DNA from 3 places in the Kitasatospora sp. NPDC059827 genome. Region 1 is predicted to be linked to each of the others. Evidence: riboswitches for the same ligand, from Rfam matches in the RefSeq annotation. Region 1 holds a riboswitch; each other region holds the start of a gene.
What was found. Region 1 has a riboswitch for thiamine pyrophosphate ahead of thiO (glycine oxidase ThiO). Riboswitches for the same ligand answer to the same signal wherever they lie in the genome.

Region 1 (3,269 bases):
GAGACGAGCAGGGCGCGCTCCAGGACCTCCAGGCTCGGCGCGCCGCCGGTGCCCATGATGAGCCGGGAGGAGAAGGTCGTCCCGGCGATGGTCAGCAGGTCGTCGGCCATGGTTCAGCCTCCCTGGACGGCGGTCAGGATCTCGATCCGGTCGCCGCTGTCCAGCGTCGTCCCGGGCCACGAACCGCGCGGCACCACGGCCTCGTTGAGGGCGGCGGCGACGCCGGTGTTGGCGGCGCTGACGGTGGCCACCAGTGCGGCGAGGGTGGTGGCGGCGGGCACCCGGCGGGGCTCGCCGTTGACGGTCAGGGCGATCTCGTTCGGGGCGGTCTCGTTCGGGGCGGTCTCGGTCATGCGCAGGCCTTCGCGACGGGGGTTTCGGGGGAGAACCGGGTCGGCGTGAACGGCCGTGCCAGGTCGGGGACTTCGCCGGTCGCCAGGTAGTCGGCGAGCAGGTCGGCGGTGACCGGGGTGAGCAGCACGCCGTTGCGGTAGTGGCCGGTGGCGGCGACCAGTCCGGGCAGTGCGGTCGGGCCCAGCAGCGGGGCGTTGTCCGGCGAGCCGGGGCGCAGCCCGGCGGAGGTCTCGCGCAGCGGGAGTTCGGTGATACCCGGTACCAACTCGTGGGCGTCGCGCAGGAGTTCGTACACCCCGCCGGCGGTGACGGTGGTGTCGTAGCCCTGTTCCTCGGTGGTCGCGCCGATCACCAGCTCGCCGTTCTCCCGGGGGACGAGGTACAGGTGCTGCCCGCGCACCACCGCGCGGACGTTGCGGGAGAGGAACGGCCGGTAGGCCTCCGGGATGTGCAGCCGGACGATCTGCCCCTTCACCGGGCGCACCGCGGGCAGTACGCCCTCGGGCAGGCCGGGCAGTCGGTGGCTGTGCGGGCCGGCGGCGAGGACCACCTGCTCGGCGGCCAGGGACTCCCCGTCGTCCAGCCGGGCGCCGACCGCGCGGCCGCCGTCCACCAGCAGCTCGACGGCCTCGGCCCGGTGTAGCCGGACGCCGGCCCGCTCGCAGGCGGCGACCAGGGCGGTGAGCAGCCGGCGCGGATCCACCTGGTGGTCGTCCGCGACGTGCAGGCCGCCGCGCACGCCGGGGGCGAGCATCGGCTCCAGCCGGCGGGCCTCCCGGCCGGTCAGCCAGCTGGAGTCCAGGCCCAGCCGCAGGTGGAAGGCGTGCAGTTCGCGCAGTTCCGCGCGGTCGTCGGAGTCCAGCGCGACGGCGATGGTGCCGCACCGGCGGTAGCCGGTGTCCAGGCCGCCGCTGGCCTCGGTGAGCTCGGCGGCGAAGGACTCGTACCGCCGGTTGGAGGCCGTCCCCAGGTGCAGCAGCGGCTCCTCGCCGTACTGCAGCTCGGTGACCGGGGCGAGCATCCCGGCGGCGACCCCGGCCGCCCCCCGGCCGTGGCCGGGGTCGACCACGATCACGTTCCGCAGCCCGCGTTGCGCGGCGCGCCAGGCGACCGCGAGGCCGATGACGCCCCCGCCGATCACCAGCACGTCGGCGCGGTTGCCCGATGGCATGCGTGACAAAGCTGCTCTTCTCCCTTCGCCGGTATGACCCGGATCAGGTTCGGACGGTCGCAGGCCGTGCCAGCCCGCCTCTCAGCCCGGTCCGCCGGGCTCCCGTGTGGTGCGTCCACCTTAACTCCGGGGGTCGGCCCGCCCGAAGGGCTGTGTGAGGGGTGAGACGGGGCCGCCCGCCCGGCTCCGCGGGTGAGCGGCTCGGAGCCGGTTCAGCGGCGCTGGGTACAGTGACGGGCGTGGCAGAGCTGAGCGGAACGGATCGGGTGGTCGTCGTCGTCGGAGCCGGGCTGGCCGGGGCGCAGTGCGCCCTGCAGCTGCGGCAGGGCGGCTGGCGGGGGCGGGTCGTCCTGGTCGGCGAGGAGCGGCACGCGCCGTACGACCGGCCGCCGCTCTCCAAGGACGTGCTGCTCGGCAAGGCCGACGCCACCACCCTGGACATCGACTACGGGCGGCTCGGCATCGAGCTGCTCACCGGCCGCCGGGCCACCGGTCTCGCCCCGGGCCTGCTGCACACCGACGGCGGGGACCTCCCGTACGACGCGCTGGTGATCGCCACCGGCGCCACCCCGCGCGCCCTGCCCGGGGCCGAGCGCGCCCATCTGCTGCACACCCTGGACGACGCCCTGGCGCTGCGCGCGCTGCTGCGCCCCGGCCTGCGCCTGGTGCTGGTCGGCGCGGGCTGGATCGGCGCCGAGGTGTCCACCGCCGCACGGCAGGCCGGCTGCGAGGTCACCGTGGTCGAGGCCGGCCCGGCGCCGGTGCCGGGCGCGCTGCCGACCGGGGTCGGCTCGGCGATGGCCGCCTGGTACGCCGAGGCCGGGGTCGACCTGCGCTGCGGGGTCGGGGTGGCCGCCGTCGAGCCGGGGGCGGTGCTGCTGGCCGACGGCTCCCACCTGCCCGCCGACGAGGTGGTGGTCGGCATCGGCGCCCGGCCCGCGACCGGCTGGCTGGCCGGCTCGGGCGTCGAGCTGGACGCCTCCGGCGCGGTCGTGGTGGACGGGCGGCTGCGCACCGGCCTGCCCGGGGTGTTCGCGGCCGGGGACTGCGTCAGCTACCCGTCGGCCCGCTCCGGCGCCCGGCTGGCCGTCCAGCACTGGGACCACGCGCTGCAGTCCGGCTCCGCCGCGGCCGCCGCCGTGCTCGGGGCGGACGCGCCGTACGACCCGGTGCCGTACTTCTGGTCCGAGCAGTTCGGGCGGATGGTCCAGTACGCCGGCCGGCACGCCGAGGGCGACGAACTGCTGTGGCGCGGCAGCCCGCAGGAGTCCGCGTGGTCGGTGCTCTGGCTGCGCGACGGGGTGCCGAGCGCGCTGCTGGCCGTGGACCGGCCGCGCGACCTCACCCAGGGCCGGAAGCTGATCGAACGCGGTGCGGTGCTCGACCGGGTGCTCGCCGCGGACCCCTCGGTGGCGCTCAAGGGAGCCGTCGCGGGGTAGCACTTGGTGCGCGGCGGGCCGCGGAGGTGGCAGTCTGGTGGCGTGAGTGAGATCGAAAGCAAGATTGAAGCCCTGGTCACCGAGTGGGTGTACCTGCCCGACATCTCGGAGCAGTGGGGGGTCCGGGTCACCGAAGTGCGTGACCTGGTCAAGAACGGTGGCCTGATCGCCGTCCGGCGCGGGCCGAACAAGTCGCTGCAGGTCCCGGCGGCGTTCATCGACGGCCAGGGGCTGGTCAAGCACCTGTCCGGCACCCTGACCGTCCTGCGGGACTGCGGGTACAACGACGTGGAGATCCTGGAGTG
Region 2 (3,269 bases), on a different contig from region 1:
TGACGGCCGGCTGGCCCTGGATGTCCTTGGTCTGGATCTGCGCGCCGTCGCCCTTGTAGTCGTCGTTGCGCAGCACGTCGAGCTTGGCGTAGACCGGCTTGCCGGTCTTGATCAGGGTGTCCGCGACCCACTTGGCCTGGTTGATCGGGATGGCGAAGCCCAGGCCGATGCTGCCGGCCCGGCCGTTGGCGGAGGCGTTGGACTGGATCGCCGAGTTGATGCCGATCACCGCGCCGCTGGAGTCCAGCAGCGGGCCGCCGGAGTTGCCGGGGTTGATCGAGGCGTCGGTCTGCAGGGCGTTCATGTACGAGGCCTGCGAGCCGGTCTCGTCGCCGGAGGCGACCGGGCGGTCCTTCGCGCTGACGATGCCGCTGGTGACGGTGGACTCCAGGCCGTACGGCGCACCGATCGCGACGGTGGCGTCACCGACGTTGACCTTGTCGGAGTCGGCCAGCGGCAGGGGCGACAGCTTGCTCTTCGGCGGGTTGTCGATCTTGACCACGGCGACGTCGTAGCCCTCGGCGTGGCCCAGCACCGAGGCGGTGTAGGAGGTGCCGTCGGCGAACTTGACGGTCAGTTTGCCGCCGTTGAGGGCCGGCGCGACCACGTGGTTGTTGGTGAGGATGTGGCCCTCGGTGTCGAAGACGAAGCCGGTGCCGGTGCCCGACTCGGTGCTGTTCTGCGCCTTGATGGTGACGACGCTGGGCAGCGCCTTCTGGGCGATGGCGGCGATCGACCCGGGGACGGGCTCGTTCTTCTGGGTGTTGCTGGCCTGGACGGTGGTGCTGCGGTGGTCGTCCGCCGAGCTGCTGCTGCCCGCGTGGTCGCTGGCGACCACACCGACCGCGCCGCCCGCGATGCCGGCGACCAGCGCGACGGCCGCGAGCAGGGCCACCAGGCCGCCGCGCTTCTTGCGCGGGCCGTGGCCGCCCGGGCCGCCGGGGTACTCGGCGGGGTAGCCGAACGGACCGCCGGGGCCGCCGGGGTGGCCCGCGCCGGCGTCGTGGCCGCCGCCCCAGCCGCCGAGCGGCTGGCCGGCGCCGAAGGGGTGGTGACCGGGTGCGCCGGGCGCGACGGGCGCACCGGCGGCCGGAGCGCCGTACGGCTCCTGGGCGTTGGCGGCCGGGACGCCGTAGCCCTCGTGGGCGCCGGCGGCGGGCACGCCGTGGGTCGGGGTCGCGTACGGGTTGCTGCCCGGGGTGCCCGGCGGCAGGGCGGGCGCGGCCGGAGCGGCGGCGACCGGGGCGGGGGCGGGGGCGGCGGGCGGCGCGGGCGGCAGGACCGGCGGCGGGGCGTCGATGTAGCCGGTGGCCGGGTCGACGGCGGGCTCCTCGACGGCGGGCGCGGCCGGCGCGGCCGGGGCCTCCGGCGCGGGCACCTTGGTGAAGGCGACGGTCGGCTTGTGCCCGCCCTCCGCCGGGGCGGCCTCGGCCGCCGCGCTCGCGGCGGCCGGCTCCGGGACCCGGCCGAACGCCATGGTCGGCTGGTGACCGCTGTCGGCCGGGGCGGCGTCGGCCGACCCGTCCACCGGCCCGGCCACCGGGTTGTCCACCGGTTCGTCCTTCGGCTCGGGAACCCGGCTGAAGGCCATGGTCGGCTTGTGGCCGCCCTGAGCGGTGCCGTCGGGAACGGCACCCGCCGCCTCCGGGGCCCCCGCGGGCTGCTCCCCCTGCGGCCCGGTGGGCCCAACCTCGCGCTCGGTGCTCACGGACGACCTCCATAGCTGACAGAACCAAGGACCATAGTTTTTCGCACCGGCGATTCGATTGCCGTAAGGACCCCTCTGAATAACTCATAAGAATCCTTAGCCGCCACCGACAACCGGGGCTCCCCACCCCCGCCCGGCGTCCCGCGATGCGGACCGCGCACCCCGTGGCCTTTGGCGTTCGTACCCGTGCCGGTTAGCCTGTCGCTCCAAACTGACACGCGGGAGCTTGGACCGACCAGGCTGAGAGTGCGCATGTCGACCGTACGCCAGGCCAGTGACCGGCGGACCGTCGAGGGGGCGCTGACCGCCGGAACCTGTCCGGGTAATGCCGGCGTAGGGAGTATCGGCCATGCCGCCTGCTTCGCCATCCTCTTCTCCTGGCGCGCCCGCGTCCAAGGATTTCCCCCCGGACCTGGCCGGCGCCGCGCTGCTGGACCACCGTGTCGAGGCACCGCTGGTCCTGGACACCGAGCCGCCGCGCACCCTGCGCTTCCGGGACCACTTCGCGCTCTGGATGAACCTCGGCGTCAGCCTGATCGGCTTCTCCACCGCCGCGACCGTGCTCGGAGAGAAGGGCAGCGAGCTGTCGCTGGCCGCCGCGGTGACGGCGATCGTGACCGGTACGGCGGTCGGCACCGCGATGCTCGGCGTCGCCGCGCTGATCGGGGCCCGCACCGGCGCCCCGGCGATGGCCAACCTGCGCGGCCTGTTCGGCACCCGGCTGTCCTACCTGCCGACCGTGCTGAACATCGTCCAGTGCGTCGGCTGGGGCGTGTTCGAGCTGCTGACCATCGCGGCGGGCGCCCAGACCGTCGCCCACACCAGCGACTACCGCTGGCTGTTCGTGCTGCTCGCGGGCGCGCTGACCACCGCGCTGACGATCTGGCCGCTGGGCTCGATCGCGGTGCTGCGCCGCTTCGTGGCCGGGGCGGTCGCGGTCGCGATGGTGTACTTCACCGTCCAGCTGGGCCGCCAGGGCGTGCCGGACCCGGGCGCGGGCAACTGGCACGGCTTCCTGGGCGCCACCGACGCGATGATCGCGGTGTCGATCTCCTTCGTCCCGATGGCCGCCGACTACACCCGGCACTCGCGCAGCCCGAAGTCGGCCTTCTGGGGCAGCTTCTCCGGCTACACCGTCGCCCAGGTCTGGTGCTACGTGCTGGGGCTGATGGCGCTGCTCCAGTCCGACGGCGACCCGAGCCGGATCTTCGACTCCTTCCTCGGTGTCTGGGCCGGCTGGCTGTTCCTCCTGGTGCTGGTGCTGCGCGAGACCGACCAGTCCTTCGCCAACGTCTACTCGACCGCGATGTCGCTGCAGAACCTGCTGCCGCGGGTGGACCGCCGGGTGCTGAGCGGCGGGATCGGCGTGCTGACCACCGTGCTGGCACTGCGCATCGACCGGTTCACCGACACCTACAGCAACTTCCTCGGCCTGATCGGCTCGGTCTTCGTGCCGCTGCTGGCGGTGCTGGCGGTGGACTACTTCTTCGGCGCCGGCCGGCACGGCTGGGACCTCTCCGAGCGGGCGCCGTCCCGCTGGCTGATGCTGCTGCCGTGGGTG
Region 3 (3,269 bases), on a different contig from region 1:
CCGAAGGGCGGGGGCGGAGCCGTCGTAGGGTCGTGGGCATGACCCGTAGCCTCAGCGAAGAGCTCTGGGCGTCGATCGAGCCGATCTACGCCGAGATCCTCGCCCACCCCTTCATCGGCGGCCTCACCGACGGCACCCTGCCGCGCGAGGCCTTCCGCCACTTCGTCGTCCAGGACTCGCACTACCTGCGCGACTACGCCCGCGCCCTCGCCGTCTGCGCCGCCAAGGCCCCCGGTGAGGCCGACGTGCGGGCCTTCGCCGACGACGCGGTCGGCGCGCTCGCCGCCGAGCAGGGTATGCACGCCGAGTTCCTGACCGCCTTCGGCGGCACCGCCGAGGAGGCCGCCGCCGCACCGGTGCTGCCGACCACCCGCGCCTACACCAGCTACCTGCTGGCCACCGTGTACGGCGGGTCCTTCGCCGAGGCGCTCGGCGCGGTGCTGCCCTGCTACTGGATCTACGCCCGGGTCGGCGAGGCGCTGCTCGCCCAGGGCTCCCCGGACCCGCTGTACGCCAAGTGGATCGCCACCTACGGCGACGAGGCCTTCCAGTCCGTGGTCCGCCGGGTGCTGGCGCTCACCGACCGGCTCGGCGAGGAGCTCTCGGCGGCCGAACGCCGCCGGGTGGTCGAGCACTTCACGACCACCTCGCGCTACGAGTGGATGTTCTGGGACGCCGCCTGGCGCGGCGAGCGCTGGCCGGTCTGACCCGTCCCCCGCCGTTTCTCGGGGGTCCCCCCGGGGGGTGGGATCGGGGTGATCTAGGGGTTCTCTCCGGGCCGAAGGCCCTCGTTCCGCCGCTTCCGCCGCCGTAAGCTCGAAGCATCGAAAGCAAGCGGGATGCGGTTACCGGACGGCGGCCGACCCGAGGGGAGAAGAGGAACCGACATGGCTGAGCTCTGGAAGTCGCTGCCCTCCTGGGTGCGCAACATCGTCATCCCGGTGCTGGTCCTGGTGCTGGCCTGGAACGTCATCGCCTTCGTGTTCGGCGTGGTCGGCGCCCTGCTGAGCATCGTGATCAAGCTGCTGGTGGTCGTCGGCATCGCCGCCGCCGTGGTGATCCTGGTCAAGAAGGCCGCCAGGAACTGACCCCGCTCCGCGCACCGCGCGGAGCACCTCCGGAGGCCCGGCACCCCGTTCGCGGGGGCCGGGCCTCGGCCTTTCCCCCCGCGGATCCGTTTCGGGGACCGTCTGGACCTGCGGCGATCGGCTCGCTACCGTGTTGGCGTCATGTGCAGGCAACACCGCCTGCGACGCGGGAGCTCGGAGCACCGGGCTGAGAGGACGCTGACCGGACCGTCGACGGACGGACCGACGGCTGCGTCGACCGCAGGAACCTGGACCGGGTAATGCCGGCGTAGGGAGTGAAGGTCAGATGACCACGTTCGAAGCACAGCCGCAGCCTGCCCGCAGCACCCCCAGCAGCGAGCGCACCGGTTACCCCACCCCGGCCTGGCGCAAGGCCTACCGCGACGGATCCCGCCCCGACCTGCGGGCCCCGTACCGCGAGGTGCAGCTCACCAACGGCCGGACCGTGCCGCTGTACGACACCTCCGGCCCGTACACCGACCCGGCGTACGAGCCCGACGTGCGGCGCGGGCTGCCCGCCCTGCGTGACGCCTGGATCCGCCAGCGCGGCGACGTCGAGGAGTACGACGGCCGCGAGGCGCGCCCCGAGGACGACGGGATCAAGCACACCTCCCCGCGCGGCGGAAACCTGCGCAACCTGGACGCGGTCTTCCCCGGCCGCCCGCGCCGCCCGCTGCGTGGCCGCGGCGGCGTCGCCGTCACCCAACTCGCCTACGCCAAGCGGGGCGTGGTGACGCCGGAGATGGAGTTCGTGGCGCTGCGCGAGGGCCTGGAGCCGGAGTTCGTGCGGGACGAGGTGGCCCGCGGCCGCGCCGTCATCCCGGTGAACGTGAACCACCCCGAGGTGGAGCCGGCCGTCATCGGCACCAACTTCCTGGTGAAGATCAACGCCAACATCGGCAACTCCGCCGTCACCTCCTCGATCGAGGAGGAGGTGGAGAAGATGACCTGGGCCACCCGCTGGGGCGCCGACACCGTCATGGACCTCTCCACCGGCCGCAACATCCACACCACCCGCGAGTGGATCCTGCGCAACTCCCCCGTGCCGATCGGCACCGTGCCGCTCTACCAGGCGCTGGAGAAGGTCGACGGCAGGGCCGAGGAGCTCAGTTGGGAGGTCTACCGCGACACCATCATCGAGCAGTGCGAGCAGGGCGTCGACTACATGACCGTCCACGCGGGCGTGTTGCTGCGGTACGTCCCGCTCACCGCGCGCCGCAAGACCGGCATCGTCTCCCGCGGCGGCTCGATCATGGCGGCCTGGTGCCTGGCGCACCACCAGGAGAACTTCCTCTACACCAACTTCGAGGAACTCTGCGACATCCTGGCCGCCTACGACGTCACCTTCTCGCTCGGTGACGGCCTGCGGCCCGGCTCCATCGCCGACGCCAACGACGAGGCCCAGTTCGCCGAACTGCAGACCCTCGGCGAGCTCGGCCGGATCGCCCGCGAGCGCGACGTCCAGGTGATGATCGAGGGCCCGGGCCACGTCCCGATGAACAAGATCAAGGAGAACATGGATCTCCAGAAGGAGATCTGCGACGAGGCGCCGTTCTACACCCTCGGCCCCCTCACCACCGACGTCGCCCCCGGCTACGACCACATCACCTCGGGCATCGGCGCCGCGATGATCGCCTGGTGGGGCACCGCGATGCTCTGCTACGTCACGCCCAAGGAGCACCTGGGCCTGCCCAACCGGGACGACGTCAAGACCGGCGTGATCACCTACAAGATCGCCGCCCACGCCGCCGACCTCGCCAAGGGCCACCCCGGCGCCCAGGCCTGGGACGACGCCCTCTCCGACGCCCGCTTCGAGTTCCGCTGGGAGGACCAGTTCAACCTGGCCCTCGACCCGGAGACCGCCCGCGACTTCCACGACGAGACCCTCCCCGCCGAGCCGGCCAAGACCGCGCACTTCTGCTCCATGTGCGGCCCGAAGTTCTGCTCGATGAAGATCTCCCAGAAGATCCGCGACGAGCACGGGGACGGCTCCACCGCCGTCACCACCGACTTCGACGCCGAGGCGCTGGCCGGCATGGCCGAGAAGTCCGCCGAGTTCGCCGCCCAGGGCAACAAGGTGTACCTCCCCCTGGTCGACTGACGCGGCGACCGCGCCGGCCCGCGTCCCGGAGGGGAGGACGCGGGCCGGCGTGGTCGGCCCCGCTCCGGGGGAGGCTGCGG

Region 2: it holds a riboswitch for thiamine pyrophosphate, as region 1 does, so the genes downstream of both, ACFV8H_RS04175 (purine-cytosine permease family protein) here and thiO (glycine oxidase ThiO) in region 1, are expected to answer to the same signal.
Region 3: it holds a riboswitch for thiamine pyrophosphate, as region 1 does, so the genes downstream of both, thiC (phosphomethylpyrimidine synthase ThiC) here and thiO (glycine oxidase ThiO) in region 1, are expected to answer to the same signal.

The regions. Positions count from the first base shown of each region.
Region 1 covers NZ_JBHWIV010000059.1:5,750-9,018, reverse strand. Annotated here, with positions in the region: gene ACFV8H_RS29300 (thiazole synthase) at 1-110, opposite strand, end outside; gene thiS (sulfur carrier protein ThiS) at 114-353, opposite strand; gene thiO (glycine oxidase ThiO) at 350-1,525, opposite strand; TPP riboswitch at 1,529-1,641, opposite strand; gene ACFV8H_RS29285 (NAD(P)/FAD-dependent oxidoreductase) at 1,765-2,964, shown strand; gene ACFV8H_RS29280 (Rv2175c family DNA-binding protein) at 3,007-3,269, shown strand, end outside.
Region 2 covers NZ_JBHWIV010000004.1:131,907-135,175, reverse strand. Annotated here, with positions in the region: gene ACFV8H_RS04180 (S1C family serine protease) at 1-1,708, opposite strand, end outside; TPP riboswitch at 1,917-2,065, shown strand; gene ACFV8H_RS04175 (purine-cytosine permease family protein) at 2,058-3,269, shown strand, end outside.
Region 3 covers NZ_JBHWIV010000026.1:74,539-77,807, forward strand. Annotated here, with positions in the region: gene tenA (thiaminase II) at 39-707, shown strand; gene ACFV8H_RS18595 (DUF5326 family protein) at 888-1,088, shown strand; TPP riboswitch at 1,245-1,380, shown strand; gene thiC (phosphomethylpyrimidine synthase ThiC) at 1,375-3,189, shown strand.